One region of the Arthrobacter sp. NyZ413 genome, then DNA from elsewhere that is predicted to be linked to it. Evidence: riboswitches for the same ligand, from Rfam matches in the RefSeq annotation. Region 1 holds a riboswitch; each other region holds the start of a gene.
What was found. A riboswitch is a leader RNA that binds a small molecule or an ion and turns the genes downstream of it on or off. The one in region 1 is predicted to bind S-adenosylmethionine.
Positions count from the first base shown of each region.

Region 1 (7,802 bases):
CCCGGAGCGCTTCCCCAACTTCAACACTCCGGACCCGAGCTACAACGGCCTCGTCTACGCACGGGACCTCGGCAAGGACGGAGCCCTCGGGGCCAACCTCTCCTACATCCTCAAGGCCCGCGTCCAGCTCCTGCGTGACCTCGGTTCCGCGGTATCGCCGTTCAACGCGTTCCTGATCGCCCAGGGCATCGAGACGCTGAGCCTGCGGGTGGAACGCCACGTCGAGAACGCCACCAAAGTGGCGCAGTGGCTTGAAGTGCATGACGACGTCGAATCGGTCGCGTACGCGGGCCTCCCGTCCAGCCCCTGGTTCGAGCGCGGCCGCAAGTATGGTCCCAAAGGCACCGGCGCAGTTGTTTCGTTCACCATTCGGGGCGGGATCGAGGCCGGCAAGCGATTCGTGGACGCACTGGAGCTGCATTCGCACGTGGCAAACATCGGAGATGTGCGTTCCCTCGTGATCCACCCGGCGTCGACCACCCACAGCCAGCTCACGCCCGAACAGCAAGCCGTGGCAGGCGTGAACCCCGGCCTGGTCCGGCTGTCCGTGGGCATCGAGCACATCGACGACATCCTCGCCGACCTCGAAGCCGGGTTCAGGGCAGCCAAGGGAGCATAGGCCAAAGCCCGGGGCACAGTAGACCGTCCAGTCGTGGGCGTCCGCTTCGGCGGGCGCCCACGACCCCGTTAACCCCCTATGTAGTACCCGGACGTATCGGCGATGAGCTGTACTGTGCCCGAGGAACTGTTGGTGAAGGCAATGGTGCCGTCCGGGGCCACGGGAGTGATCGAGAAGTTCGGGATGATCTGTCCCGTCGCGTAGTTCACGTTCGAAGTGCTCGGCTGGGAGCTGCCGCCCGCATACGCCGTGATGTAGCCGAAGGACGACGGGTTGGCCACAGTGATGTTCATCGCGACGGCGGAAACGCCGGACGCTTGGATACCGCCCCGGCCGGTGACCTTGACCCTGATGGTCTGGCCTGGGGCGACCGGTCCGAGGACGCCGCCGGTGCCGTCGCGGGAGTCAAGTTGCCGGAAAGGTGCCTGGGCAGAAAACGCGCCTGCCGCCGTCGGCGTTCCCGCGAGGAAGTAGCCCGATGTGTCCGCGATGAGCTGGACCGTTCCTCCGGACGTATTGGTGAACGCGACCGTTCCATCCGGCGCGACTGGCGTGATGGCGAAGTTCGGCACGATCTGGCCGGGGGAGAAGTTCAGGTTCGAGGTGCCGGGCCGCGGGGTCCCGCCGGCGTACGCGGTGATGAAGCCGTTCGACGTCGGATTGGCCACCGTGATGTTCATTGCGACGGCGGAAACACCGGACGACGGGATGCCGCCGCTGCCTGTGACCCGGACCCTGATGGTCTGCCCTGGTGCCACCGGCCCCTTGACGCCACCGCTGCCGTCCCGGGTGTCGAGCTGCCGGAACGGAGCCTGCGCGGAGAACGTGCCGGGTACCGAGGGCACACCGGTGGCAAGGTAGTAGCCCGTGGTGTCGGCGATGAGCTGCACAGTGCCGTTGGACGTGTTCGTGAAGGAGATGGTTCCGTCCGGCGCGACCGGCGTGATCGCGAAGTTCGGGACGATCTGGCCTTGGTCGAAGTTCAGGTTGGAGGTGCCGGGCCGCACCGTGCCGCCGGCGAAAGCGGTGATGAAGCCATTCGACGTCGGATTCGCCACGGTGATATTCATGGCGACTGCGGAAACACCTGATGCGGGGATTCCGCCCTGGCCGGTTACCTTGACGCTGATGGTCTGGCCCGGTCCGAGGGCTCCGAGGACGCCGCCTGTGCCGTTGCGCGTGTCCAGTTGCCGGAACGGAGCCTTGGCGACGAAGCCGCCCTGCGATACGACGGCCCCGTTGCTGTCATCCGAACCGACATAGAGGAGGCGGTTCGGAGTCCCGGCGCCCGCGTATTGAATGACGCCGGGAGTTGCCGATGCGGTCATGGACGCTGCCACCTGTGCGGGACTCCATGACGGGTGGGCATAGAGGATCATCGCTGCCGCGCCCGCGGCGTGGGGCGAAGCCATGGAGGTGCCGTTGAGGACAGCCGTGGCTGTATTCGAGGTTTGCCAGTCCGATGTGATCTGGACACCAGGGGCGTACAGGTCAACGCAGGATCCGTAGTTTGAGAAGGATGCCTGCCCGTCGAAGCTGTCGCTCGCGGCGACGGTGATGGCGGCGGGCACCCGGCTGGGGGACAGGGTGCATGCGTCCGTACTGGAATTTCCTGCCGCCAGGGTGACGGTGATGCCGCTGTTGATCGCGCCTTGGACGGCGTCGTCCAGGCTTTGGTTTGCCGGTCCGGAGAGGCTGAGGTTCGCGATGGCAGGCTGGCCGGCCTGGTGCTGCTGGACTATCCAGTCCAAACCGGCAATGACGTCGGAGGAGTAACCCGTGCCGTCACAGCCCAGGACCCGCACCGGGACGATGGTGGCGGACTTTGCCACGCCGTAAACGCTTCCGGCCGCGATGCCGGCAACGTGGGTCCCGTGCCCGGCTTCCGAGATGGTCGGGTCGGTGCACGGAGCGTTGGCCGCTTGTCCCGAGAAGGCACTCCACCCGGTAGTTACCCGGCCGCCGAAGTCTTGGTGCGTACCCAACACCCCGTTATCCACGACGTAGATGGACACCCCGGCCCCGCTTGACGGTGGTGTGTAGCCCCCGGACAACGGCAGGGCCCGCTGGTCGATGCGGTCCAGGTTCCACGGAGCCGGCGACTCGGTGCCTGAAATCCGGACGGGCGTGTCCAGTTCCACCGATGCCACGCGGCTGGACTTCGCCAGCTGCGCTGCCTTGGCAGGCGTCGCGGTGACAACTGCGCCCTTCACGGCGTGCGTGAAGGTCTTGTCCACTGCGACTCCCTCCGAGCGCAGCTCCTGGGCCTTGCCGGCGACGTCCGTCCCTGGCACGTAGTGGACCAGGTAACGGTCCTCGCCCGCCGCGGGGCCAGTGCTTGCCGCGGGGCCAGTGCCCGCCGTAGGGCTGCTGTCCGCCTGGGCGGGGAGCGGGACTCCGAAGGTGAAACCCGAAGTGAGGAGGAACAGGGCTATCGGAACGAGGCCGAGCGGCTTTTTCACGATCTTCAATCTTCCTGTGGCGCGCAGTGCTGGTGGAGGCATTCGACGGCGGAGACTACTTCCCACCATTCTATCGAGCCACATGCGCAACACGCGCCCCTTCTTTTTCAGGACGCCCCTGTCCGTGCTTGGCGAATAAAAGGCCATCAATTGTCACAAAGTCGTCATAATCTTCGTCAGGAGGGTGCCGTTTTTCCTAGACTCTTCACACAAGGTCATGAGTGCCAGCAACAGCCCCGGCTTGCTGGCCGGCAACCCTCCTCTCGCGGTGGGGTGCCCCGGGTGAAGACCTGGCCCTTCGCTTTTTTGGCGGCGGGCAAGCGCGATGTGAGGTGTCAACGAATGACAATTGCTGCAACAGCCGTACCCCTTTCCGGTTCCTCGGACGGAACCCTCAAATACCAGTCCGTCGGCGCCCTTGAGCTCGAAGCCGGCGGTTTCCTTCCCGGCGTCGTCCTCGCGTACGAAACGTGGGGACAGCTCAACGCGGACGCTTCCAATGCCGTCCTCGTGGAACACGCCCTGACGGGAAGCACGCATGTGGCCCGTGGCGACAGCGACGAGGAAGGCTGGTGGGAGCACCTCGTCGGTCCCGGGGCCACCATCGACACAGACCGCTACTACGTGGTCTCCGTCAACATCGTGGGAGGGTGCTACGGAAGCACAGGGCCGTCGTCGTCCGCTCCCGACGGGAAACCCTGGGGTTCCCGCTTCCCGCTGGTGACGCTGCGGGACAGCACCGTGGCCGAAGCGCGGCTGGCGGACGCACTGGGGGTCAGGAGTTGGCACACGGTGGTGGGCGGGTCCATGGGAGGCGCCCGTGCGCTGGAATGGGCAGTCACCTTCCCGGACCGCGTCAAGCGGTGTGCGGTCATTTCGGTGGGTGCCCACAGCACTGCCGAGCAGATCGCCTTCGCCCAAGCCCAGACGCTAGCCATCCGGCAGGATCCTGCTTTCAACGACGGCGACTACTACGGCCAGGCCGCCCCCGAAGCGGGGCTCGCGCTTGCCCGGCGCATCGCCCACATCACCTACCGTTCGGCGCATGAGTTCGACTTCCGCTTCGGACGCAACCCCCAGGGCGCCGAGTCGCCGCTCGACGCGGCACGCCTGGACCGCCGCGGCCGCTACCAAGTGGAAAGCTACCTCGACCACCAAGGAAGCAAACTGGTCAAGCGTTTCGACGCCAACAGCTACATCGCCATCACCGAAGCCCTCATGAGCCACGACGTCACGCGCGGCCGGGGCACTTTGGAAGACGCGTTGTCCGTGGCCACGGCGGAATTCTTCGTCGCGGCGGTGAACTCGGACCGGCTCTACTTCCCGGAACAGTCACGCGAACTCGCGAACGCCCTCCCGGGCGATGTGCCTGTCCACGTGATCGAGGCGCCCATCGGGCACGACGGATTCCTCACCGAAATCGGCCAGCTCGGTCCCCAGCTGCGGGACGCCTTCTTCGGCTGATGCTGCTTCTTCGGCTGATGCTGCGCCTCTTGGGCGGCTTCAGCCGTTCATGATCTCCTGGCGGAGCTTCATGTAGTCCTCCATGGCAATTTTCCCGTCGCTGTACTGCTGGTCGAGTTCGGCCAGTTTGCGGGCACGGTAGCCCTGCGGGGCGGCATCATGCGGGAGGGTGCTGTTCGCTGCCGGAGCGGATGACGACGGCGGAGCGGCCTGTGGTGCCGGAGGCTCCGGCGGATACATGCTTGGATCGTACGGCCTGGGATCGTAGCGGCCCGGGGGTGGCGGGTTCATGGGAGCCGGACCCGGAGGATAGGGGTTCTGCCCGTGCGGTCCTTGGTTGTAGTTCCCGGGCGGGCCGACGGGGAAATTCCGGTAGCCGTTGGTCTCGAACTCGTCATTCCGGGTCCTGCGCATGCGCGAGCGGTTGTACATGCGGATTCCCATCGGAATCAGCCAAAAGCAGACGATGATCCAGAAGAACATACTGTTCACGGTAGCGGCCTCCCTGTCTTCCTCCAGCTTAGACCCGCACCCGCTAGCCCCGGGGCACGGGCGAACCGGCGGAACCGAAGACGGGTCCCGGCGTCGGGCGCTTTGGCAGGATTCCATCGCCGGACGACTGGTGGCGGATCCGGCGGATGACCCAGGGAACGAAGTACTCGCGCGCCCACACCAGGTCTCCGGACCGTGCCTCGCGCCAACTGCGGGGCGGGAGGGGCTTGGGCAGGAGTGGCTCAAGGCGGTGTGGCACGTTGAGGGCATCGAGCACCATCGCGGCAATCGTATGGTGGCCAAGGGGCGAGAAATGCAGGCGATCCGCGTCCCACATCTGCGAATCGGCGAGTTGGCGCAAGGACCACATGTCCGCCACCACGGCGTCGTGCCGGGCGGCCACCGTCCGCAGGTTCTCGTTGTAGATGGCCACTTTCCCGCGGATGCGGCTCAGTACCGAAGATGCGGTGTCCGGTCCATTGAACAGGACTACGGTCGCGCCTTCGGAACTGAGCGTCTGAACGGCGGCATCGAGTTTTTCGGCCAGGGCATCGGGGTCGCCTCCTGGCCGGATGAGGTCATTGCCGCCGGCGGAAATGCTCACGAGGTCGGGCCTGAGCTCCATGCACGGAACAAGCTGTTCATCGAGGATCTGCTGCAGCAAACGCCCCCGGATGGCGAGGTTGGCGTAGGCGAAGTCCTGGTGCCCGCGGCTCAATTCCTCGGCCACGCGATCAGCCCAACCGCGGTGGCCGCCGGGACTGTGGGGCTCGGGATCGCCGATGCCCTCTGTGAAGGAATCACCTAGAGCCACGTACCGGGTCCACGGGTGAAGTCCTTCCCCGGGATCGTTGACCGCCGTGGAATCAGTGTCACTCACGTTCTATCCTGCCTTTGCTGCGAAGCTACATGGCGTAACTAGTTACTCGTCGGTAACTGTAAGAATAGACCCATGAGTCAAGCTGCCGCCTTTCACGCCCCGTCCTTTTCGGATCCCGTAGTCCTCTGGTCCCATGAGGAAAACGAACGGGCGGGAAGGCCCTTGCTGGTGATGTTGCACGGCTACGGATCCAACGAGCAAGACCTCTTCAGCCTGGCAGAGCTGCTGCCTTCGGAGTTCGTCGTAGCCTCCCTGCGGGCGCCCCTCGCCACGGGCCCGGGCTTCACGTGGTTCCCGCTCACGGCGTCCATCGACTACTCGCTCGAGGCCGTGAAGGACGCCGCGGAGTATGTCCTTTCCTGGCTGGACTCGGTCAAGTCCGGCTTCAGTTCCGTGACGCTCCTCGGTTTCTCGATGGGTATGGCGATGGCCACCTCCGTGTTGCGGCGGCGCCCCGCCGACTTCGCCGCCGTCGTCGGTCTTTCAGGTTTTGCCGTCGACGCCGGAACGGACACCGCGTTCCGCGACGCCGAACTGGACGGTACCGTTCCGCTCTTCTGGGGACGGGACCAGCAGGACCCCGTCATCACGCCGGACAAGATCGAATTCACCATGGGCTGGGCGCGCAAGCACACCGACCTCACCAAGGTCCTCTATTCGGGCATGTGGCACGGCATCAACCAACAGGAAATCGGCCACGTCCGGGAGTTCCTGGAACACAAAGTCCTCACCAACTAAGAGTTTGTGTACACATCACACCCGTTAAAACGGCTCTTGAGGGGTATTAGGTGTACACAAACTCCTAGGAATCCTTGGTGATGCGGACGGTTTGTCCGTTGACGCTCACGGTGTCGCCCGCATGGAGCTGGCGGCCGCGGCGTTCGTCGATGTCTCCGTTGACCTTGACCAAGCCGTTCTTGATGAGCTCGGTGGCTTCCACGCCGTCCTCCACAAGGTTGGCGAGCTTCAACAGCTGGCCAAGGCGGATCATGTCGTCACGGATGGGGATCTCTTCGATTTCCGGGTTGCTCATACAAGCAATCATGCCTGACGGACAGCCTTCGGTACTTTCCAAAGGCCGGTAGGCTAGGACACGCAGCTTTCCTGCAAAGCATTCCCCTTGATGACTGTTCCCCTAGAGCAAAACCGCGGACCGCACCCAGCGGCCCTGTAGAACATTGGAGTACCCATGGCAGCAAAATCCGTCCTCGACCAGATCATTTCCCTCGCCAAGCGGCGCGGCTTCGTGTTCCAGGCCGGTGAAATCTATGGTGGCTCGCGTTCCGCTTGGGACTATGGGCCCCTCGGTGCCGAACTGAAGGAGAACATCAAGCGCCAGTGGTGGCAGAGCATGGTCCGTGGCCGCGAAGACGTGGTGGGCTTGGACTCCTCCGTGATCCTGCCCCGCCAGGTATGGGAAGCTTCCGGACACGTCGAGGTGTTCTCGGACCCCCTGGTCGAGTGCCTTTCCTGCCACAAGCGTTACCGCGCAGACCACCTCGAGGAAGAATACGAGGAGAAGAAGGGCCGCCCGGCCGAGAACGGCCTCAAGGACATTGCCTGCGCCAACTGCGGCACCCGCGGCGAATGGACGGAACCGCAGGAATTCTCCGGCCTGCTCAAGACCTACCTCGGGCCGGTGACCAGCGAAGAAGGCCTGCACTACCTCCGCCCGGAGACCGCACAGGGCATCTTCGTGAACTTCAACAACGTCCTGACCACCTCGCGCAAAAAGCCGCCGTTCGGCATCGGCCAGATCGGCAAGTCCTTCCGCAACGAGATCACGCCGGGCAACTTCATCTTCCGTACCCGCGAGTTCGAACAGATGGAAATGGAATTCTTCGTCGAGCCCGGCACGGATGAAGAATGGCACCAGTACTGGATG
Region 1 covers NZ_CP155434.1:1,443,733-1,451,534, forward strand. The annotation lists gene ABCW42_RS06760 (bifunctional o-acetylhomoserine/o-acetylserine sulfhydrylase) at 1-619, shown strand, start outside; gene ABCW42_RS06765 (S8 family serine peptidase) at 688-3,081, opposite strand; SAM riboswitch class IV at 3,295-3,410, shown strand; gene metX (homoserine O-acetyltransferase MetX) at 3,424-4,545, shown strand; gene ABCW42_RS06775 (hypothetical protein) at 4,585-5,028, opposite strand; gene ABCW42_RS06780 (SGNH/GDSL hydrolase family protein) at 5,081-5,917, opposite strand; gene ABCW42_RS06785 (alpha/beta hydrolase) at 5,990-6,655, shown strand; gene ABCW42_RS06790 (RNA-binding S4 domain-containing protein) at 6,720-6,950, opposite strand; gene ABCW42_RS06795 (glycine--tRNA ligase) at 7,107-7,802, shown strand, end outside.

Region 2 (7,802 bases), 1.5 Mb from region 1:
TCCCTCGTCCGTTTTCTCGCCAGGCCAATGTTGGCTTCCAGCTTCGTGATCGCCGGGCTGGACAAGCTCAAGAACGCGGATGACACGGCCAAGCAGCTCTCCCCCTTGCTCCGCAGGGCGGCTGAGACCCTGCCCTTCGCGACGGATGAGAAAATGCTTGCACGCGTGATCGGCGGAACGCAGGTGGGCGCCGGCGCCCTGCTTGCGCTCGGGAAGTGCTCCCGGCTCTCGGCCACACTCCTCGCCGGTATCTCGGCACTGAACACTTTCGTCGAGTACCGCTCGGCCGACATCAGCACCAAGGAAGGCCGGGTCGCCCGCCGTTCACGGCTGCTCAAGAACCTTTCCCTGACAGGTGGCGTGTTGCTCGCTGCCGTGGACACTGCCGGACGGCCTAGCCTCGCCTGGCGCGCAGAGCACTTGGCGATGGACGCCAAGAAGGCCACCGGGAAGCAACTCAAGAAGACGGACCGCGCCGTTCGCAAGGCCGTAGACCACGCAGTTGGAGCATAACGAAGCAATGCCAGGAACCCCCGCAACGCACGCAGGCAATTCAACGCAGCCCGGCAATTTGGCAGAGGGCACCACGGACTCATCGCTTCCCTTGTGGCCGGCACCCTTCGCCGCACGCCCCGTGGACGCCACCGTCTCGGTTCCGGGTTCAAAATCCCTGACCAACCGGTACTTGGTGCTCGCGGCGTTGGCCAACGGGCCGTCCAGGCTGCGGGCTCCGCTGCATTCGCGGGATTCAGCCCTCATGATCGAAGCCTTGCGCAGCCTTGGCGCCATCGTCACGGAGGTTCCCGGCGACGGGCAATACGGCCCGGACCTTGAGATCACGCCGATCGACCCGACGACTACCGCATCCACTGCCACCATCGATTGCGGGCTTGCCGGCACGGTCATGCGGTTCGTCCCGCCCCTCGCCGCGCTTCGTCAAGGCGACGCGGTCTTCGACGGCGATCCCCATGCCCGCAAGCGACCCATGGGTACAATCATCGAAGCCATCCGCGCCCTCGGAGTCGATGTCGGCACGGAGGACGGGCAGCCGGCCACGTCCTTGCCGTTCAAAATATCGGGCACCGGCTCGGTCCGCGGGGGCCATTTGGTCATCGACGCGAGCGCGTCGTCGCAATTCGTTTCTGCCCTCCTGCTCGTCGGTGCCCGGTTCAAAGAGGGCCTGCACCTTGAACATGTCGGCAAGCCCGTTCCGAGCCTGGACCATATCAACATGACTGTGGCCGTCCTGAGGGGCGTCGGCGTCCACGTGGATGACTCGGTTCCGAACCATTGGCGTGTGGCCCCCGGCCCGATTCAAGCGTTCGACGAACGTATCGAGCAGGATCTGTCCAACGCCGGCCCGTTCCTCGCCGCTGCGCTGGCAACCAAGGGAACCGTCCGCATCCCCAACTGGCCAAGCAATACAACCCAGGTGGGCGACCTCTGGCGCGGCATCCTCGAAACCATGGGGGCCGCAGTCACGCTGGCGGACGGCACGCTCACCGTCACCGGCGGCGCGGAAATCCTGGGAGCGGACTTCGACGAAACAAGCGAGCTCGCCCCCACGGTCGCCGCTTTGTGCGCCTTGGCGTCCGGACCTTCCCGGCTCACCGGGATCGCCCACTTGCGCGGGCACGAAACCGATCGGCTTGCCGCTCTGGTTGCCGAGATCAACCGCCTGGGCGGGGACGCGGAGGAAACCAGCGACGGCCTGGTGATCCGGCCCGCCAAGCTGCATGCCGGCGTCGTACACAGCTATGCGGACCACCGCATGGCGACGGCGGGTGCGATCCTGGGACTCGCCGTCGAGGGCGTCCAGGTGGAGGACATCGCCACAACGTCCAAGACGATGCCCGAATTTCCGCAGATCTGGACGGCGATGCTGGCCGCGGACGCCCCCGCCGGTGGCACGGCTTCGGCAGGGTCCAGCAACTGACAATGGCCCGCGACGCACGTTCCTGGGACGAATCCGACGTCCGGATCCGCCCCAACAAGAAGGGCTCACGCCCCCGCACAAAAGACCGTCCCAGCCACGATGACGCGGTGATCGGGCGCATCATCACGGTGGACCGCGGCCGCTACACCGCGGTGGTGGGCGAAGGCTCCGACCACGAGCGCGTCGTCATCGCGGCGCGTGCCCGCGAACTGCGGCGCTCCCCTGTGGTGCCCGGCGATTTCGTGGCGCTCGTCGGAGACGTGTCCGGCGCGCCGGACACCCTCGCCAGGCTGGTGCGCGTGGAAGAGCGCAAGACCCTGCTGCGGCGCAGTGCCGACGACACCGACCCCGTCGAGCGGGCCGTCGTCGCGAACGCCGACCAGCTCGTGGTGGTGGTCGCCGCCGCCAATCCCGAGCCGCGCACCGGATTCATCGACCGCGCCCTCGTGGCAGCGTACGACGCCGGAATTGAGCCGCTGCTCCTCGTCACCAAGGCGGACGTCAAGGACCCGGGCGAATTGCTCGCCAACTATGTGAGCCTCGGTTTCCCGGTCATCATCAGCCGGACAGCCGACGCCGACGCTTCCGGTATCGATGCACGCTCCGATGACGGCATGTCCGCGCGCCTGGACGGAAGCGCCGTCGGGCAGTTGCGGAATCACCTGGATGGCAAAGTCACAGTCCTCCTGGGGCACTCCGGCGTCGGGAAGTCCACCATGGTCAACGCCCTCACGGGCGCGGAACGTGCCACCGGCGGGGTCAACGCGGTAACCGGCCGCGGACGGCATACCTCTTCCTCCGCCCTCGCCTTGAAGCTGAGCGACGCCCCGGACGGAAGCTGGATCATCGATACCCCGGGCATCAGATCCTTCGGTTTGGCCCACGTGGATCCCGACCGCATCCTGCATGCGTTCCCCGACCTCGAACCCGGCACGGATACGTGCGAGCGCGGCTGCAAGCATGATGCCAGTGCAGTCAATTGCGGGCTCGATTCGTGGGTCGCGGAAGGCCATGCGGGCGAGGCCGGACCTGCCCGGCTCGCGTCGTTGCGCCGGCTCCTGGGGGCTGACCCGCGCCAGGAAGCCCAAGAGACGAAAGAACTGGGCAGCGTCACCTAGTTCCGCCCCTCAGTAGCGCCCCGACATCCACAGTTCGCCGCACAATAGACGGTAGTTTGTAATCATGACCCAACCCGATCCGAGCTACAACGACGACCTGCGGCTTGCCCATGTCCTGGCGGACTCCGTCGATTCCCTGACCATGGAGCGCTTCAAGGCCCTGGACCTGCAGGTCGAGACCAAACCGGACTTGACCCCTGTCACTGACGCCGACAAAGCAGCCGAGGAAGCGATCCGCGGGCAGCTCTCCCGTTCCCGTCCGCGCGATGCCGTCATCGGGGAAGAATTCGGCAGCAGCGGCCACGGCTCACGGCGTTGGATCATCGATCCCATCGACGGGACCAAGAACTTCGTACGCGGGGTGCCGGTATGGGCAACGCTGATCGCCCTCGTGGACGAAGGCGAAGTGGTGGTGGGGCTCGTCAGCGCGCCCGCGCTCGGCAAGCGCTGGTGGGCCGCCAAGGGTTCGGGCGCTTACATGGGCCGCTCGCTCGCAGCCGCCACGCGGCTCAAGGTCTCCAATGTGTCTCGCTTGGAGGACGCTTCCTTGTCCTATTCCGAGCTTTCCGAATGGAAGGAACAGGGTTCGCTGGACAACTTCCTGGGTCTTGAGAAGGACGTCTGGCGCAGCCGCGCATACGGCGACTTCTGGTCCTACTGCCTCGTGGCCGAAGGCGCCGTGGACATTGCCGCCGAACCCGAACTCGCGCTGTACGACATGGCCGCGTTGGTGCCGATCGTCACGGAAGCCGGCGGGCGCTTCACCTCGTTGGAAGGCGCTGACGGGCCTTTCGGCGGCAATGCCGTGGCCACCAATTCGATCCTCCATTCGGAAGTCCTCAAGCGGCTCAATCCGGAAATCGACGATCTCCTCTAATCGGGTTTGCTGAATATTCGACGGCGGACGTCCCTTTTTCGGGGCGTCCGCCACTTTTTCTTCGACGGAACGGCGTTTTTTCGGCGATCGTAATATCCGCTTAACAATACGAACCGCCTTGGAACCCTCCGCGCCCGTGTCCTAGTCTCTTTACAGGTCACGAGTGCCAGCGTGAAACCCCGGTTTGCTGGCCGGCAACCCTCCGTCGCGGCGGGGTGCCCCGGGTGACGACCCGGCCGGTCCGGAACGGATACGGCAAGCGCGGATCCCCTGTCACCAGGGGTCCCTCTTGAGTGAGGTTCCATGAGCACAGCTACGTTTACTTCTCCCGTCATCGCCGCTGCTTCAGCATTTTCCAGCGTCGAATCCCCCGCGGCCCGCCCGCTGGCCGCCGTTACAGGTGCTGAGTTGCAGGCTCCACTGATCCAAGGCGGCCATGTCCGGTACGCCAACCTTGACTACGGTGCTTCAGCTCCTGCGCTGACAATAGTCTCGGCGTACCTGAACGAGATCCTTCCGTACTACGCGAGCGTGCACCGCGGTGCCGGCTACGCTTCGCAAATCAGCACTTCCGTCTATGAGAACGCCCGCAACATCGTGCGCGAATTCGTCGGTGGACGTCCGGACGACTCCGTCATCTTCACGCGCAACACCACGGATTCCCTCAACCTCCTGGCTGGTTGCTTGCCTGCGGAAGATGGCCGGTACCTTGGCGAAGTCCTGTACCTGGACATCGAACACCACGCCAATCTCCTCCCGTGGCAAGGAGTTCCGCACCGTAGCATTATCGCGGCGGAAACCTTGGCGGAGACCGTAGACAACGTCCGCGCTGCACTCGCCCAGGGCGGAGTCAGCCTCCTTGCCGTCACCGGCGCCTCGAATGTGACCGGCGAAATCCTGCCCATCAAGGCGTTGGCGGAGCTTGCGCACGAGTTTGGCGCGCGAATCGTGGTTGACGCGGCACAGCTCGCGCCGCACCGCCGGATTGATGTGTCCGCGGCGGACATCGACTACTTGGTGTTCTCCGGACACAAGCTCTACGCACCGTTCGGCTCGGGTGTCCTGGTGGGCCGCCCCGACTGGCTCGACGCCGGTACCCCTCACCTCGCCGGCGGCGGAGCTGTCCGCGAAGCGCGGCTTGATTCCGTCAGCTGGGCCACGGGACCCGCGAGGCACGAAGGTGGCTCGCCGAACGTCCTCGGCGCCGCTACGCTTGCGCGGGCCACCCAGGTCATCGCCAGCCTCGACAACGACGAATGGCACGCCCATGAAGCCGACATCCGCACGCACTTGATCGACGGCCTCAAGGAAATCGACGGCGTGACCGTCCACCAGATCTTCAGCGATACCGACCCCGCCGACACCATCGGCGTGGTGAACTTCTCGCTGCAAGGCTACGACGCCGGCCTTGTCGCGGCGTACCTCGCGGCAGAGCATGGAATTGGCCTGCGTGACGGCCGGTTCTGCGCGCATCCCCTGCTCAAGCGGCTCGGCCTTCCGTCCGGATCCCTGCGGGCTAGCTTCGGCGTCGGTTCGCGTTTGGAGGACGCCACGCGGCTCATTGCCGGAATAAAGGCGCTCAAGAGCGACGGCCTTGGCTGGGACTACGTGGTTGATGCAGGCCGCTGGGTGCCGGCAAACGACCACCGCAGCTACCCTGAATGGGCCCCGAACACTCCGGGGACCGCCGGCGCCGCACCCTGCAGCACTGACTGATTGAGGTAGATTCGTAGGGTATTTCCACGCCCCACGAAGGAGTTCCTGGGTGGTTCCACGACCCAAAGGCACATCAACCGGTCCTAAGCTCTTTGAGCAACGACGCCTCGAACTCGGCCAAAGCTTCCAGGACGGCGGCGAGCACTACGAGCGCGTCCGGCCCGGGTACCCCGCGGATTCCGCCGACTGGCTGATACCGGACGGTGCGCATGATGCGGCCGACGTCGGTGCCGGCACCGGAAAGTTCACCGCCCTCCTCGTGGAGCGCGGACTGGCGGTATCCGCCGTGGACCCGTCCTCGGACATGCTCGCCCAGCTCCGGAAGGCGTACCCGCAGGTGAACGCTTTGGAGGGAACAGCCGAGGCAACTGGACTGGCGGACTCAGCATTCGACGTCGTCAGCGTTGCCCAAGCCTGGCACTGGTTCGACCCCCTCGCGGCCAGCAGGGAAGCGGCCCGCATCCTTCGGCCCCGAGGCGTGATCGGATTGGTCTGGAACCAATTGGATACCTCCGTGCCGTGGGTTCACCGTTTGTCCCGTATCATGCACGCCGGCGACGTCCACAAACCGGACTTCCGGCCAGCGATAGGACCTGAATTCACGGCGCTCGAGAGCCACCTGACCCGCTGGGAGGATCCCGTGACGCCAGAAGATCTCCTCGAATTGGTGAAGTCGCGCAGCTACTACTTGAGGGCCAACGACGTCACGCGAGCCAAGGTCATGGGCAATCTCCAGTGGTACCTCTTCGAACATCTCGGCCACGTCGACGGCGATGTGCTCATGCTCCCGTATCTGACCCAGAGCTGGCGGGCGCGGAAAGCCTGAGAAGTGACGGTTCACGATAGGCTTGGAAGCGTGAAGACCAGTGCGCCCTCCTCCTCGATCGAGGACTACGTCAAGGTCATCTACTCCTTCACGGAGTGGCAGGACAAGCCCATCACTTCCTCCCAGCTCGCACAGCGCTTGGGCGTGGCCAATTCCTCGGTTTCCGAGATGGTCCGCAAGCTCAAGGACCAAGGCCTCGTGGACCACCAGCCTTATAGCGCCATAACGTTGACGCCGCAGGGAATGGAACTCGCCCTGGGCATGGTGCGCAGGCACCGCCTGATTGAGACGTACCTCGTCCGCGAGTTGGGCTACAGCTGGGATGAAGTGCATGACGAAGCCGAGATGCTCGAGCATGCCGTCACGGATACTTTCATTGAGCGGATGGCCGCAAAGCTGGGCAACCCGGCCCGCGATCCGCACGGGGACCCTATCCCGGCGGCCGACGGTTCAGTGAACCTCCCGCATGCACACAGGATGATCGAGCTCGACGACGGCCATTCGGGCAAGATCACCCGGATCAGCGACGAGAACCCCGAACTCCTGCGTTATCTTTCCGCTGAGGAAATCGACCTTGACGCCAAAATAGAGGTCATCGGGCGCAAGCCGTTCGGTGGCGCGCTCGTGGTCCGGATCGCGCATGGCGGCGAAAGCCGGGACTACGACCTCGGCGACGAAGTGACTTCGGCTCTCTGGGTCGCCACGGACATCGAGCACGAAGGGTGCGTCCTCGCAGGACGCTGATCCCGCTCGCGTTTGGACCACTTCGGGTCACGCCCGCTGGGCAGCCGACCCGCCGTCGTCGGGCCCCGAACCTTCCGCAGCTTCCGTCACCGGGGCTCCCAGTACAGGATTGCGGATCCCGACGGCGGAAGCCGTGGCCCCGATGAAGAACAGCACCGCCGTGACGATCACCGCGTTGTAGAGACCCTGGCGGGTGAAGACCGGTCCGATAATGAGGCCCGCGAACGCGATGCAGATTAAACCCGCGATGCGCGCAACCGCGTTGTTCACGGCAGACCCGATCCCAGCTTCCTCGGTAGGGACGGCGCCAAGGATCGCTGCGGTGAGGGGTGCCACCAAGGTGCTAAGTCCGATGCCGAAGACGATCTGCCCCGGCAGGACCTGCGTCCAGTAGTTCAGCGGGTCTTGGACGGTCAGCGTCATGAGGAAGCCGATTCCGCAAATGAACGGTCCGGCCGCCATAAACCAGCGGGGCCCGTACTTGCCGGCGAGGCCGCCGAAGAAGGACGCAGTCAGCATCAGGAGGAGGGTGGAAGGCAACAAGGCGATCCCCGCCGTCGTGGCCTTCATGCCGCCCACTTGCTG
Region 2 covers NZ_CP155434.1:2,979,783-2,987,584, forward strand. The annotation lists gene ABCW42_RS13910 (DoxX family protein) at 1-513, shown strand, start outside; gene aroA (3-phosphoshikimate 1-carboxyvinyltransferase) at 521-1,936, shown strand; gene rsgA (ribosome small subunit-dependent GTPase A) at 1,939-3,054, shown strand; gene hisN (histidinol-phosphatase) at 3,119-3,931, shown strand; SAM riboswitch class IV at 4,087-4,199, shown strand; gene ABCW42_RS13930 (aminotransferase class V-fold PLP-dependent enzyme) at 4,235-5,647, shown strand; gene ABCW42_RS13935 (class I SAM-dependent methyltransferase) at 5,697-6,473, shown strand; gene ABCW42_RS13940 (metal-dependent transcriptional regulator) at 6,504-7,217, shown strand; gene ABCW42_RS13945 (MFS transporter) at 7,245-7,802, opposite strand, start outside.
Region 2: it holds a riboswitch for S-adenosylmethionine, as region 1 does, so the genes downstream of both, ABCW42_RS13930 (aminotransferase class V-fold PLP-dependent enzyme) here and metX (homoserine O-acetyltransferase MetX) in region 1, are expected to answer to the same signal.

Region 3 (7,802 bases), 1.9 Mb from region 1:
CTGCGCTATGCGCACAAACAGGGCGCCGATGATGCCATCTTCACCTCCACAGACGGCCGCGTCCTTGAGGGGCCGACGTCCACAGTTCTTTTGGCACACGTGGAAACCATCGACGACGGCACGGGCTCCGCGCGCACGGTCAAGCGCCTCATCACTCCCCAACTGGACAGCGGAATCCTTCCCGGGACCTCCCAGGACGCGCTCTTCGCCAAGGCGAAGGCGGCAGGCTGGGAGCTCGGCTACGGCCCGCTGATCCCGGACGATTTGTTCGACGCCGACGCCGTGTGGCTCATCTCGAGCATCCGCTTGATCGCGCCGGTGAACCACATCGACGGCAAGGAAATCGGCACCCCGGCCCTGCGTAAGCAGCTCACTGCCGAGCTCAACGAACTGTTCGCGGGCATCGAGTAGGAGCGATTTACTTCGGGCGGGTGATTTGCTCCCGCAGGATATCCGCGTGCCCGCAGTGTTGAGCCAGTTCGCGCAAGACGTGGAGGTAGACCCATCGCAGCGGGAGCGGCCCGCGCCGGTTTCCTTCGAGGAGGTCGTCCAGGCCCAATGAGCTGGTGGCGAGGCGGGACGCTTCGCATGCCTCGCGGTGCGCCAACTGGATGCCGGCGACTGTGTCGCTCTCCTCGAGGATGAACGACTCGTCCGGCGTTGCGGGGATGCCGATTTCAGCCCGGGAGCGGCACGTGACCGCTTCGTCGAACCAGACTTTCTCCACGAAGGTCGCGTGTTTCACCAACCCCAGCAAAGTGGTCCGCGAGGACACCAACGACCTCCGGGCTTCCTCCTCCGTCAGGCCGTCCAGGCAATCGTTGAGGGCGCGACGATGCTGGTCGATGAAGGCTTCGAATTGGGCACGGATCGGCTGGTTGATGAAATCGTCCACATTGCTCGCGGGAAGTGAAGGCATGGGTGGAGTATTTCAAGGCGGCCGCCGGCGAGGCAACGGGCCGTCGGCCACAAAACGGGTCATCAAGCACAAAAAGGGGCCGCTAACTGGGAGCCGAATCCTATTGTGCCGCCTAAACACCAGTAGTTAACTAGTTTTGTGAACCTGCTGGGGGAGGGTGATCTGCTTCGAAGCCCAGTGGGCACCTGATTTCACGGAGTCGTGGGATCAGCAAGCAGATGGAGGCAAACAAGTGAGTGCTGTTTCTTCGTCCCAGAATTTCAATCACGGTTTCCCCGCGCCCGGGCCACAGGATCCCTCGCCGCAAAAAGTCATGGACCATGTATTTTTCCTTTCCGAAGGCGAATGGAAAAAGGTCCGTGAAGAAGAACAATTCGACCATATCGTAATCGGCAGCGGATTCTGCGCCTATGCATTCGCCGAACGGACACTGACGGTAAACCCGCACGCGCGGATCCTGATCATTGAACGCGGCCCGTTCTTCCTTCCGCAGCATTTCCAGAACCTGCCCCTGCCCTACAAACAAACCCTCGGCGGCCTGTCCGAAACGTTTCCTTGGACGCTGGCAGCCGCCACCGCCACCCAGCCGCCCGGCAAGATTTCCTGGCAGCACGGCATGGTCCCCTTCTATGGCGGCCGCAGCATCATGTGGAGCGCTTGGTGCCCCCGACCCGAGGAAGACGAAATGCGCGGGTGGCCGCGGGCCGTCATGGACGCGGCGAAGTCGCACTTCACCACCGCCGAGGACCTCCTCAACGTGGTGTCCGCAGACAAGATCGACGCCGGGCGCTCCGCCGACGTCGTCGACCTCATCAACGACACCCGTCCCGTCTACGGAATCATGCAGAAAGCCCTCCAGGAACGGCTCGAAGCCGGACTGGACAAGATCGATTCGGCGACCCGCAGCATGCCGGCACCCCTCGCAGCGGCAACCGGGACAAGCTCCGGCGTGGACTTCGCGAAGTTCTCGACGCCGGCTGTCCTCCTGGAGTTGTCGGACCGGCAAGCGGCGCTCGAAGCCCAGGGCAAGGGTTCGGCCCTGCGGGTCGTCACGGATTGCACTGTCTTGAGCGTGCTCCAGCAGGACGGAAAAGCCACTGCCTTGAACACCAACCGTGGCGTGGTGAACGTCGGCGACGCCAACCTCGTGCTGGCCATGGGGACCCTTCCTCCGGCGACGCTCGTGCTCAATTCCTTCCCGCAGGTCAAGGGAGCCGGTGAACAGTTCAGCGCCCACTTCATCACCTCGGTAGTGGCCCGCGTTCCGCGCAAGGATTTCGAATTCAGCGAGCAACTCGGCGAACTCGAGCTCGCGGCGATCTACCTGGCCGGCAAGAGCAAGGCCGGCATGCAATACCACGTCCAGCTTTCGGTCTTGTCCGACCGTTGCCCGGACAAGAACGCCCAGAAGTCCGAGCGCTACGCCCCGGACGTCGTCGCCACGGCCTCGCTGGCGCAGTTGCGGTCTTCGGAGGACTACCTCGTGTTCGTGTGCGCCGTCCTGGGTGAACTGGACGAGGCGAACCCGGAGAACCATTTGCGGTTGTCGGGCGGCGCGGACCCCACCTGCAACGTCACCTTGAAGGTGCTGGCCAACGCCACTGACGACGAAACGTGGGACACGATGGACGAGGGCACCTTCCAGATGCTCGAGCGCGTCCTGTCCCCGGACGGCGCGCAGCGCGTCGAATACTGGCACGGAGATCCCGACGACGGCACGTGGTCGGGCGAGCGGCCCACCATCCCGGAACGCCGCGTCCCGGGCCTGGTCCACGAAAGCTCGAGCCTGCCGATCGGCGAGGAGGAGGGTGCCGTCGTCGGGACCGACTACCGGCTCAACGGAGTGGAGAACGTGTTCATCACGGGCGGCAGCCTGTGGCCCACCGGCGGGTCGTGGAACCCCACCATGACCATGGTGGCCCTCGCCCAGGACCTGGCCGAAAGGCTGGAGGCCGACGGCGGAGCGGAGGCTGCGCGATGACCTCCACCCCGGTTGCCCCGGGACTCGGCGCCACCGCGGACCCGGTCATCCTTCCCACGGTCCCGCCGATGAGCGTGGCCGACGTGCTTGACCGCCAGGACGGCGTGTACTGGGTGGTCAAGGACGCGAACTCGGTTTTCCTGTGGGTCAACCAGAACTTCGCCGACCTCGTGGGCATGAGCAAGTCGGAGCTGATCGGCCACCAGGACTCGCGGGCCGAACACGTGGCGCACGACAAGGAAGTCATGGCAAGCGGGAAGCCGCTGCTGAACTTCCATGAGACGATCGCCGTCCCCACCAAGGACGGCGGCATGGTGAACGTGGACATCGTGACGCAAAAAGGACTGCTCCGCGCCCTGGGAAGTGACGAAATCATCGGCATCACCGTGTGCTTCTCGCTGAAGGATCCGGTCGATGACTGACACGGCCGAGGACTGGATCAAGCGCCTGGACATGTCCCCCGCGAGCGTGGGCGGCTGGTTCGCGCCGGCACTCGTGAGCGACGAGGACATCCCGGGCTCCGGCCTGCCCCCGCGTTTTGGCGGCAGCCACCCGCTCTACAGCTCCAATTGGTACCTGCTGCAAGCCGGCGACATCCTCCAGCTGCACACCCTGAAGCAAGACGAGCTGTGGTTCTTCCACCTCGGGGCGCCCATCAGGATGCACGTGTTCTCCCCGGACCACGGCTATTCCGAGGCACTCCTTGGAGCGGACCCGGAGGCCGGCGAGAGCTTGCAGGGCATCGCTCCGCACTCGACGTGGTTCGGGGCCGAGCTCGCTGGAAGAGGGTTCGCCCTGGTCGGTTGCAGCCTGTCACCCGGATACGAAGCAGCGGACTCCGCAAAACCCACCTACGAGGACGTCGAGTCGCTTGTCTCGACGTTCCCCGGCCACGCGGCGCTGATCCGGCGCCTGGCGGCCGGCTAACAACGTCTGATGCGCCGGTTCTGGGGCCGGCGCATCAGGCTTCCCTGTACGACGAACCGCTCCTCCCATTCCACAGGAGGTCCCTAATCCGTAAGGTATCGACATGAGCATCTACATCAGTCCTGACTCCGCGGCATGGTCGCTCACATCCATGGCGGCTGCCGCTTCGGCAGGATCGATCGAAGATGCGCGTGGAATGGCCAACCTCGTAAGGGAAATCTACGAAACAGAAGGCGTGGAAGCCCTCTCAGGCGTAGTTTTCGCCCTGGCCCACCACCACAGCCTTTCGCTTCATGCACTGGCTACCGCCACCGGAATCCCAGTCCACGAGCTTCTCGAAATGCGCAGGCACCAAGGGTCCACGTTCCACCACTCACCGTCCGGGGTCGCCTCCCGTTTCGATGGCCTGCCGCCGGGTCTCCAAGCGAGCCTGGAACCGCTCCAAAATGAATCGGACGGCTAAGGCAATTCGGGGTCTGTAGCCCGCCGCGTGGCCGGTTACGGAACATGACGACGCCCGGTGATGCAGGCCGCCGTCGTGGATGTTACTTTTCTTATTGAGTAATGAGCGCCAGCGCGAAGCCCTGACTTGCTGGTCGGCAACCCTCTCTCCGGCGGGGTGCCTCAGGTGACTACTCGGCGTATCGACACTTTCGAACTGCAAGCGTGACTGAGGAGCACCGCAATGCCTGAACCGACTGAAGACAAACTCTCCTACCGCCTCATCACGGGTCCCGACACACGGGAATTCTGCGAGCGGATCTCCACTGCCCTGGCCGAGGGATACGTGCTGCACGGCAGCCCCGCCGCCACCTTCAACGGCACCGACGTGATCGTGGCACAGGCCATCATCCTGCCGGCGGCGATCGCCAGCGCTGACGCCGCGGTTGCCACCGCCGTCGACGCCCTTGACCAGGCCGACGAAGAGTTCGACGGCGAGGGCCACGCATGAGCTACGCAGGCGACCTCAGCCCGCACGACGCCTGGGCCAAGCTGGAGCAAGGCGCCATCCTGGTGGACGTCCGCACGGAGGGCGAATGGGCCCACATCGGCATCCCGGACACCAAAGCCACCGATAACGATCCCCTGTTCATCCAGTGGAACTTGGTCGGGGGAATCCCCAACGCCCGCTTCATCGAAGAGCTGAAGCAGCAAGCCCCGGAGGCTGAAGGCACCGAACTTGTCTTCCTGTGCCGCTCAGGCCAGCGCTCCATCGCCGCAGCCATCGCCGCGACGCAGGCAGGCTTCACCTCCTACAACGTCCTCGAAGGCTTTGAGGGGGAACCGGACCGTTACGGCGAACGAACCGTGAACGGCTGGAAAAACCGTGGACTTCCGACGAACCTGGGGAAAATCTAAGTGACCTTCAATCCTGACGCCGCCGGCTGGAGCCCTGACACCCAGGCAGTCCGCGGCGGCCTTGACCGCACCAACTTCCAGGAAACCTCCGAGGCCATCTTCCTGAACTCCGGCTTCGTCTACGAATCCGCCGAGGCCGCCGAGCGCGCGTTCACCGGCGAGGACGAACGCTTCGTCTACTCGCGCTACGGCAACCCCTCCGTGGCCACGTTCCAGGAGCGGCTCCGCCTGCTGGAAGGAACGGAAGCCTGCTTCGCGACGGCGTCGGGCATGTCTGCTGTCTTCACAGCCCTGGGCGCGCTGCTCGGCGCGGGTGACCGCGTAGTCGCGGCCCGTTCGCTGTTCGGCTCCTGCTTCGTCATCCTGAACGAGATCCTGCCCCGCTGGGGAGTCGAAACCGTCTTCGTCGACGGCCCGGACCTCGAGCAGTGGCGTGCCGCTTTGTCGGTGCCCACCACCGCGGTGTTCTTCGAGTCGCCGTCGAACCCCATGCAGGAAATCGTGGACATCGCGGCCGTGAGCGAACTCGCCCACGCGGCCGGCGCGACCGTCGTCGCCGACAACGTCTTCGCCACTCCCCTGCTACAGCGCTGCGGCGACCTCGGCGCCGACGTCATTGTCTACTCGGGCACCAAGCACATCGACGGCCAAGGCCGCGTGATGGGCGGCGCGATCCTGGGCACCAAAGAGTTCATCGAGGGCCCCGTCAAGCAGCTCATGCGCCACACCGGCCCGTCGCTTTCCGCGTTCAACGCCTGGGTCCTGACGAAAGGCCTGGAGACCATTGGCCTGCGCGTCAACCACTCCTCGGCCTCGGCCCTGCGGATCGCCGAGTGGCTCGAAAACCAACCGGCCATCAGCTGGGTCAAGTACCCTCTCCTGAAATCGCACCCCCAGTACGAGCTCGCCGCCAAGCAGATGAAGGCCGGCGGAACGGTCCTGACCTTCGAGCTGTTGCCGTCGGCCGGGCGCACCGCCAAGGAAGCCGCCTTCGCGCTCCTCAACGGGCTCAGCGTCATCGACATCTCGAACAACCTGGGCGATGCGAAGTCCCTCATCACCCACCCGGCCACCACCACGCACCGCGCAATGGGACCCGAAGGCCGCGCCGCCATCGGCCTGGCGGACGGCGTAGTGCGTTTGTCGGTGGGACTCGAGGACGTGGACGACCTCATCAGCGACCTGGAACGGGCCCTCAAGCAGGTGTAGTGCCGGCTTAGCTGGGGGCCTCGCGCCAGTCTTGCCGCACCCAGGTAAGGACGGGTTGCGGTTTGGTGTCGGTCTCGTCCTTTTCGGAACCCATGGTGATCTGCACGGCGTGCTCGACGACGGCGGCCAGTCCGGCGGCGTCGGGCCTGCCGTTGTGGTTCCGGCTCCAGCGCCCGGCGACGGTGCGCTGTTCAATCGCCCCGTTTCCGCGGCCCAAAAGGGCCGCCACGCCGGCTTGGACAAGATCGAACTCGCCCTGTTCGGCAAGGACGGGTTCGAGGTACTCCACAAGCGACCAGACGACGTCGGCCGCGGGTTCCGGCCGGAACGTACCAAAATCCAGCAGTTCCGTGCGGAGGCCGAAATTGCTGGCCTGCCACGACGCCAACCGCAAGAGCGCGGTGGGAACGGACGCGGGTTCGACGCCGGAATGGTGTTCACGCACCGCGGTCTCCACGAGGGCCCTGACGAGCACCGCGATGAGGGCCGCGTCCTCGGCGCGGAGGCAGACGTCGGCAACCCGCACTTCAACAGTGGGAACATGCCGGGACAGGCGGGCGTCGAAATAGATCATGCCTTCGTCCAGCAACACCCCCGTCTCGATCAACCTCCGGACCACCCGACGGTAGGAAGCCAGGGAACCGTATATTGGCGAAGGACCCGACGAAGGCCAGCGGTTCCAGGCTTGCGTCCGGTAGCTTTCAAACCCTGTTGCGAGCCCGCGCCAGTAGGGCGAATTCGCGCTGATGGCCGTCAGGACCGCGAGTTTGTCCCGGATATGGTCAAGGACAACCACGCCTTCCTCGGGCGACTCAACGGCTGTGTGGACATGGAATCCGCATGTGAGCTGCTCGTGCGCTGTGATGCCGAACCGTTCGAGCATGATGGCATACCGCGGATCCGGGGTGGTGTGGGTCGCCGAATCCACCGGCGATGTTGCCAAGGCCGCTATCGCCGCGCCGTGGCGGCGGGCAGCGCGGCTCGCAAGCCCCCGTCCCCTCCTGATCTGGTGCAACAGTTCGGCATAGCTACGGCACGGGCGGGTCTGGGTTTCGATCTGCTCAAGCTTGAGCTCGTGGCTGAGGCCGGTGTCAGGGCCGTCGGAGCCGTCCGGATTGGCGTCGTCCGGATTCTCGTCGTCATGCGGGTCCTGGCCAATGCCGGACAAGAGCGCGTCGGCAAGGGCCAGCGGCTCGCCGGTCACAGGATCGACGATCAGCAACTCCTCTTCCACCCCAAATGTGCGCACGCCTCAATTGTGCGCCATCGCGGCGGCGCCGAGACAGAGGCCGTCCGGCACGTGTTGCGGGAGGGCCGGACGATCCTGCTGGATCCGTGCAGTCCTGGCGTCGGATCCGGCTGCGCCGTTCAGGAACCTCCAATGATGGCCAGGCACTCGTTGCGGCT
Region 3 covers NZ_CP155434.1:3,960,097-3,967,898, forward strand. The annotation lists gene ABCW42_RS18480 (aminodeoxychorismate lyase) at 1-411, shown strand, start outside; gene ABCW42_RS18485 (DinB family protein) at 419-919, opposite strand; gene ABCW42_RS18490 (GMC oxidoreductase) at 1,233-2,900, shown strand; gene ABCW42_RS18495 (PAS domain-containing protein) at 2,897-3,322, shown strand; gene ABCW42_RS18500 (cupin domain-containing protein) at 3,315-3,827, shown strand; gene ABCW42_RS18505 (hypothetical protein) at 3,931-4,290, shown strand; SAM riboswitch class IV at 4,388-4,500, shown strand; gene ABCW42_RS18510 (DUF1737 domain-containing protein) at 4,513-4,779, shown strand; gene ABCW42_RS18515 (rhodanese-like domain-containing protein) at 4,776-5,186, shown strand; gene ABCW42_RS18520 (O-succinylhomoserine sulfhydrylase) at 5,187-6,395, shown strand; gene ABCW42_RS18525 (glutamate--cysteine ligase 2) at 6,403-7,644, opposite strand; gene ABCW42_RS18530 (GntR family transcriptional regulator) at 7,764-7,802, opposite strand, start outside.
Region 3: it holds a riboswitch for S-adenosylmethionine, as region 1 does, so the genes downstream of both, ABCW42_RS18510 (DUF1737 domain-containing protein) here and metX (homoserine O-acetyltransferase MetX) in region 1, are expected to answer to the same signal.

Region 4 (7,802 bases), 390 kb from region 1:
CCGAAAATGAACGGCAGGATGGGCACGATGGCGCCCGAAGCGAAGAAGCAGAAGCTGGACAATGCGGCGCCCCAAGCCGAGCCCACGGCCTCATGTTCGTCCACCGTTTCCTCTTCTTCCGGGTGGAGGGAGAGGCTGGGATCGCAATCGCAGCTGAAGAGGCCCATGCGTTCCGCGGCGCGGTGCTCGGCCGCTTCGTGGGACATGCCACGGGCCAAGTAGACCAGGACGAGTTCGTTGTGCTCGAGGTCCAGCGACGGTGCCGCGGTGAGCGTGGCCTGCGTGGGACGCGTGGCGCGGAGGAGTTCGAGTTGGGAGCGGACGGACACGTATTCGCCCGCACCCATGGACAGCGCGCCGGCGAGGAGGCCAGCGATGCCGCTGAACAAGACCACCGCGGCAGGAACTCCGGTGGCCGCCATGCCCATCACGAGCGAAAGGTTGCTGACCAGGCCGTCGTTCGCGCCGAATACGGCTGCGCGGAAGGTGCCGGAGAGCCTGTTGCGGCCCCGGGTCGCGAGGGCGCGGACTACCTCTTCGTGGATCTGTTCGTCAGCGGCCATCGCGCGGGTGGCCGCGGGGTCCTTGGCATAGGGGGAGCGGCTTTCGGCACGCTGGGCAAGGGCGAGGACGAACACCGAACCGAAATTCCGGGCGAGGAAGCCGAGCATCCGGCTGCGTCCCGAAGCTGCTCGTGGCATCCCGGCGTGTTCGCCAAGGAGCTTGAGCCAGTGGGCTTCGTGGCGGCCTTCGGCGTCTGCGAGGGCCAGGAGGATTTGCCGTTCTTCACCGTCGCGGCGCTGTGCCAGTTGGCGGTAGACGGCGGCTTCGGCGCGTTCGTCGGCGAGGTACTGCCGCCAGCGCTTGATGTCCGACGACGAAGGGGAAGTCTGGGGGGCCGGTGCCTCTTCTGCGGGACTTGGCAAAGGTTCTGCGGGACTCGCCAAAGGATCTGCGGGACCCGCGGCCTCTTGGGCGGGAGGGGTTGGATGTGAGGATTTTGCGTGCGGGTGCACCGGTACTCCTGGGTTGCTGGGGCGGGCTTCATCGCCTCATTGCATGTCCACTTTACCGCCAAATTCCGCGGATTTCCGGCTGGCAAACCTCACTGGACAGTTTAGGCGCACCGTAAAAACGGGCTCCTTCGGGGAAGCCTTGACCACCGGAATAGGCAGTGCTGGGATGGTTGGACAGGGTCCACGAAGAAGCTTAAGCAGGCTTGCTCGTGACAGACCAGCGCCACGTCGAACGGAGGTTGCACCATGGACAGCACCGGCGCCCACGCCCCCCACCCCGACCGGCCCACGGTCGAGGCCGATCCCGCCTACGACTACAGCGAAGACCTGGAAGTCGACGAGGATTGGGACGAACAATCCGAGGTCCTCGACGACGACGAACGCACCGTTCCGCTCGACGAGGCGGAGGAGCATCGCGAGGCTGACGAGGCCGAGTAACCCGCGCGGCTAGAACGCGCTCAGGATGAAATGCCGCTCCACGCCGTTGCGGTGCCCGGCCGCCGCGACCGTGAGGGTGAGTTTGCGCGTGGCCGGGAACCAGCGAACCGGTCGGACGGAACACGACAGTATTTGCGTGATGAGCCGCGGTTCGTGATGCCAGTAGCGCTCCAGGCGCCCGTCCACCAGGAACGTGATGGTGCCTAGTGCAAGGTCGACGCCGGGAACCACCCGCACGCTTTCCTCGCACCTGTGGCTCGGGGGAGGCGCGGACGGACCCGCCTGAACGCCAGGCGCACCCGCCTCTGTGTGGTGCCCGCCTACGGTTATGGATTGCAAAGGCATTGCCTGCTCCTCGCGGAGGTGCTCTTGCCCGTCCGGTTGTCTCTGGTCCGGGGCCGGGCCGCTTCCCATCCGAACCACCCGTGAACATGGGGTTGGCGTGTGGCAAGTCGGAGCTTGGCGCCACATCTCTTGAAGCTGCCTCTACTGTAGGCGCAGCTCGCCGCCAAAGGGCTAAAAGTTTCCCATATTAAGCACGACGTCGGTGCCGCGCCTTCCGGCTGGAAGGTGCGGCGCCGACGTCGTAATCGATGCGGTGACGGTCAGTGCGTGGCGACCGGGTGGGCATCCAAGGGGAGTTCCTCGGTGACCGCTCCGGCGACGCGGCGGTCCCAGGCTTCGCGGACCTCCGGGTCGGTGGGCCGTGTGAGGAGCGAGAGCACGATGTAGACGAGCAGCGATGCGCCAAGGCCGTAGTAGATCGGCTCGTTGGCGTAGACGCCGTCTTCGCTCGGGATGGCGCCTGTGGCGTAGGCGATGAGCAAGGCCAGGGTGAGCACCGAGCCGACGGCCATGGACCATGCGGCGGCGATGCCCGTGCCGCGCTTCCAGACCAAACCGCCGAGGATCGCGACGAGGAGTCCGCCTACCAGGATGTCGTAGGCGATGGTCAACGCCACCACGACGTCTTGCGCCGCCATGGAGATGAGTACCGCGAGAACGCCCAGTCCAAGGACCCAGTAGCGGTTTGCCTTGACGTCGTGCTCGGGGTTGGTGGAGTCGTCCGTGGTGATCGTCTTGCCGAACCAGCTGGCGACGAAGGGCACGACGTCGGCGCGCGCCACCGTTGCCGCGGCGATGAGGGCTCCCGAAGCGGTGGACATCATGGCGGCGACTGCTGCCGCCATGACCAGGCCGCCGATGCCGATCGGCAGGATGTGGGTTGCGACTTCGGCGTACACGACGTCCTTGCCGAGCGACTTGACGTCGATGTTGGGCAGGGCCACCCGGGCGGCCAGACCGATCAGTGCGCCGGCGATGCCGTAGAGGATGCAGTAGAGCCCGGCGGTGGTGCCGCCCCAGCGGGCGACCTTCGGGGTCTTGGCCGTGAAGACGCGCTGCCAGATGTCCTGGCCGATCAGCAGGCCCAAGGTGTAGACCACGAAATACGTAATGATGGTCTGCAGCCCGATGCCGTCAAGTTGGAAGAAGCTGGCATCGACGCGTGCGCGGATGCCGTCGAAGCCGCCTGCCGCGTTGAGCGCGAAGGGAAGCATCAGGAAGAAGATGCCCACGGTCTTGATGATGAACTGCACCTGGTCGGCCAGGGTGATGGACCACATGCCGCCGATGGTCGAGTACACGAGGACGATCGCACCGCCGACGGCGATGGCGAGCCAGCGCTCCCAGCCGAAGAGTACAACGAAGATCGTGGCGTAAGCGCCGGTGGACGTGGCGCACAGCATGAGAGTGTAGGCGAGCATCACGATGCCGGAAGTCTGCGTGGCGCGCTGACCGTAACGCAGGCTCAGCATCTGGGAGACCGTGTAGATCTTCAGCCGCTGGATGGTGCCGGCGAAGAGCAGGCTCAAGAGGAGCACGCCCGAACCGATCGCGACAACCAGCCACATGCCGGAGATGCCGAACTTGTAGCCGAGACCGACGCCGCCCACCGTGGACGCGCCGCCAAGGACCACTGCCGCCATGGTGCCCGTGTAGAGCATCGGGCCAAGGCGGCGACCGGCCACGAGGAAGTCGCTGTTGTTCTTGGTGCGCGATTTGCCCCACCAGCCAAAGGCCAGCATGGCGAGCAAATACACCACCACGATCGCGATATTGATGAAGTCCACGGTTGGCTCCTGAGGGTTTGGCAGAGTCGGTTGGGGAGGACGACGGCGGCCCGCGCTTTGCGCTTTCGACTCGCCGATTCTCTGCTCTGGTGAGTTGGGGAGCGGTTTGTGATGAATGCCTCACAAACAACACTTGTTGCCTATTAGAATACGTAGTGATGCGAGTAACAGTCAAGATGCGACTACTATTGCTGAAATGACAGGGCCGCCGGAACGGCCTGAAAGGTTCGTGAATGAAGGCTCTCCCCGTTGAACCAAGCAACGCCCCCGTTGCCATCGGTTCCCGAATCCGCGCCGCCCGCCAAGCGCAGCGTCTCACCATCGAACAGGTCGCCGACGCCACCGGCCTGACCAAGGGTTTCCTGAGCCGCGTGGAACGCGACCTCACGTCGCCGTCGGTCGCGTCCCTTGTGACGTTGTGCCAGGTGCTCTCAGTCTCGATCGGCGAGCTTTTCGCGGCGCCGGAAACCCACCTGACCCGCCGCGACGACGGTCCACGGATTTCGCTGGGCGGCCAGGGGATCGTGGAGCGTCTCCTGACTGCCCGGTCCGAACGGCGCGTGCAAGTCCTGCAAGCGTCCATCGAGCCGAGGGGGCGCGGGGAATCCGAGCTCTACGCGGTTGACTGCGACGTCGACGTATTGCACGTGGTCAAAGGCCGCATCCGGCTGATCCTTACCAACGACGAGTACGAGCTCGAACAAGGGGACACCTTGTCCTTCCCAGGACGCGAGCCGCATACCTGGGTCAACCCGACGGATGAGCCGGTCGAGGTGCTCTGGATCCTGGTGCCCGCAGCGAGCCGCTGAGCTTGTAGTCGGCCCCGCAACACGCCGTGTAACACGCCCGAAACTCTGCCGACTTGAGAAATTAACGACGACGCCCCTCGCGTTACATGCTGGAAATGATCTGTGCCACATGTGGAAACAGGGCTTCTGTAGCTTCGAGCTTGGGTTACTCGTCAAGGTCGGTACACCTCCTGGTACCAAGACCTGTTCGTTTTAAAAATGGTCTCGCCGTGCGGGCGCCATGGAGCGCCGAACATGCAGGAAGGCTCCCAAAATGGACACAGCGTTTTTCAGCGTCGGGCTGGACATCAACCCCCAGACGCTCGATCCCGGATCTACCGCCTGGATGCTGGCCGCTTCCGCCCTGGTTCTGCTGATGACGCCAGGTCTGGCATTCTTCTACGGCGGACTGGTCCGGATGAAATCCGTCCTCAACATCATGATGATGAGCTTTGGCGCTATGGGCGTCGTCGCGGTGGTCTGGGCCCTCTGGGGCTACGGACTCGCCTTCGGTCCGGACACGATGGGCGGCTTCATCGGAAACCCCTTCGCGAACTTCGGATTGACCGGGCTGGCCAGCGCCATCGGTGGCAAAGCGCCGGGCCTGCCGGACATGGTCTTCATCGGGTTCCAAGCCACCTTCGCCATTATTACCGTGGCCCTCATCAGCGGAGCCGTCGCGGAACGCGTCAGGTTCGGTCCCTGGCTCTTGTTCGCCGGGCTCTGGGTCACCATTGTCTACGCCCCGATCGCCCACTGGGTCTGGGGCGGTGGCCTCTTCGGCTCTACGGGGATCATCGGCAGCAAGATCTCGGCCCTCGACTTCGCCGGCGGCACGGTGGTCCACATGAACGCGGGCATGGCCGGGCTGATGCTCGCAGTGGTCCTGGGCAAGAGGCTTGGCTTCATGAAGGACCCGAACATCAAACCCCACAACCTTCCGTTCGTGATGCTCGGCGCAGGCCTGCTGTGGTTTGGGTGGTTCGGCTTCAACGCAGGTTCCGAACTCGCCGCTGACGGGATCGCCGCGCTCGCGTGGACGAACACCCTCCTGGCGACGAGTGCCGCGCTGATGGGCTGGCTCCTGGTCGAAAGGCTCCGCGACGGCCACGCGACCTCGCTCGGTGCCGCATCCGGCGCCGTCGCCGGCTTGGTGGCAATCACTCCGGCCTGCGGTTTCGTGGATCCCGTGGGCGCGATCGCCATCGGAGTGCTCGCCGGAGTTGTCTGCGCGCTCGCGATCGGCTTGAAGTTCCGGATCGGCCTGGACGACTCGCTCGACGTCGTTGCCGTCCACTTTGTGGGCGGTCTCTGGGGCACCTTGTCGCTCGGCTTCTTCGCCGTTCCATCCGTCAAGACGGCGGGCGGCTTGCTGTACGGCGGCGGCCTGTCCCAATTCTGGCCGCAACTGTTGACTGCCCTGATAGTCACGGTGTGGACTGCAATCATGACAACGCTGATCGGCTTGGCAATCCACAAGACAATGGGGATGCGCGTCAAGGAACACGAAGAGATCGCCGGCATCGATATTGCCGAGCACGCTGAAACGGCCTACGAACTTGCCATGGTGGGTGGTAGTTTCCACCCGGGTGAACAAAACGGCAAGCCGGCCGCGTTTGCTGACAGGATCGAAGAGACGGAGCTCAGCAGCAGCAAGGCCGCCACGTGAAACTGATTACCGCGGTCATCCGTCCAGAAAAACTCGACGAGGTCCTCGACGCCTTGGAGCAGTGCGGCGTCAACGGCCTCACGGTCAGCCAGGCAAACGGATATGGGCAGCAGCGCGGACACGTAGAGGTGTATCGCGGCGCCGAGTACAACTCGGACCTGTTCGCCAAGATCCGGATCGAGGTCCTGGCCGTCGACGATCTCGTGGACGGGATAGTGGATGCCATTCTGGCGAGCGCGAGTACCGGGCAGTTCGGTGACGGCAAGATCTGGACCGTCGATGTATCCCAGACGGTGCGCGTCCGGACCGGAGAGCGCGGGGCGGCAGCCATCAGCTAGCCCCCGGAATGCACATGGCGGTGCCGCATCCCTTGCGATGCGGCACCGCCATTGGCGTGTTTGGCAACCAGCCCACGTGGACCCCTAGCCCACGTGGACCCCTAGCCCACGTGGATCCCTAGCCCACGTGGATCCCTAGCCTACGTGGACCCAGGGCCTGCGGGTGATGTCCGGTTCGGCTTCGCGCAGGACCTCGCGGGTGACGGGCGCGATCTCACCCTCGCCGAAGAAGAGGAACTTGCTCAAGTTGGCGATCGGATTGCCTTCGGTCCACCGGAAGTAGATGTGCGGCATGAGCCCTGTCACGTCGCGGATGTGGAGGAGGACCGCGGCCAAGGTGTTGGGAACGTTGTTGCTGTGGATTTCCAGGATCTTGAAGCCATGCCGGAGCTTGCCTTCCACCAGGAGTTCCTGTTCGAAGTCCGAGCTGTCGTCCACGATGATCTCGATGAAGAGCGCATTGCTGTCTTTAGGCAAGTGGTTGGCCTGCTGGGCGTGCTGCAGCTTCAACTGGTACCGGTCGGCGCTGAGGCGTTTGGGCTCGTGGGCGATGATCCTGATGGGCCCGCGCTCGTTGGCGGCCGTGAACTCGAGGGCGGCCTGGTCCATCTTGATGTGCGTAGCGCGCAGCTCGAACGAGCGGCGGACGCGCGACGCGAAGCTGACCAGGACAATGCCCACGATGAACAAGGCGGCGATCCGGATGCCGTCCGGGCGCTCCACGACGTTGGCCACGGTGGTGTAGGCGAACACGACGGCGACAATGCCGAACGCGAATTTCTTCGCTTTCTGCTTCATCCTCCGCGCCGACAAGGTCACGGCGATGGACGCCGATGTCATGAGCACCAGTACGCCGGTGGCGTAGGCACCGCCCTGGGCGTCAACGTCAGCCTTGAAGATGAGGGTGATGACGAAACCGATAGCGGTGAACACGAGGACAAGCGGCCGGACGGCCCTGGTCCAGGCCGGAGCCATGCCGAAGCGCGGCAGGTAGCGGGGCACCAGGTTCAACAAGCCCGCCATCGCGGAGGCGCCGGCGAACCACAGGATGGCGATGGTGCTGACGTCGTAGACCGTGCCGAATCCGTCGCCGAGGTATTGGTGCGCCAGGAAGGCGAGGGCGCGGCCGCTGGCTTTTCCGCCGGGCTGGAACTCGGCCGCCGGGATCAGGAACGTGGTGATGAAGCTCGAGGCGACGAGGAAGGCACTCATGATGAGTGCCGCCGTCGTGAGCAGTTTGTGCGTGCCGCGGATGCGGCCGGTGGGCTGTTCGTCAGTGTCGCTCGGGCTGCCCTTGATTTGCGGCATCACCGCGACGCCGGTTTCGAAACCTGAGAGGCCGAGCGCGAGCTTGGGGAACACGAGAAGGGCGATGCCCACCATGACCAGGGGGTTGCCGTTTTGCTGGTTGAGCGCGGCCC
Region 4 covers NZ_CP155434.1:1,051,373-1,059,174, forward strand. The annotation lists gene ABCW42_RS05065 (VIT1/CCC1 transporter family protein) at 1-926, opposite strand, end outside; gene ABCW42_RS05070 (hypothetical protein) at 1,263-1,454, shown strand; gene ABCW42_RS05075 (hypothetical protein) at 1,464-1,799, opposite strand; SAM riboswitch class IV at 1,815-1,934, opposite strand; gene ABCW42_RS05080 (sodium:solute symporter) at 2,060-3,541, opposite strand; gene ABCW42_RS05085 (helix-turn-helix domain-containing protein) at 3,820-4,395, shown strand; gene ABCW42_RS05090 (ammonium transporter) at 4,649-6,043, shown strand; gene ABCW42_RS05095 (P-II family nitrogen regulator) at 6,040-6,381, shown strand; gene ABCW42_RS05100 (APC family permease) at 6,517-7,802, opposite strand, start outside.
Region 4: it holds a riboswitch for S-adenosylmethionine, as region 1 does, so the genes downstream of both, ABCW42_RS05075 (hypothetical protein) here and metX (homoserine O-acetyltransferase MetX) in region 1, are expected to answer to the same signal.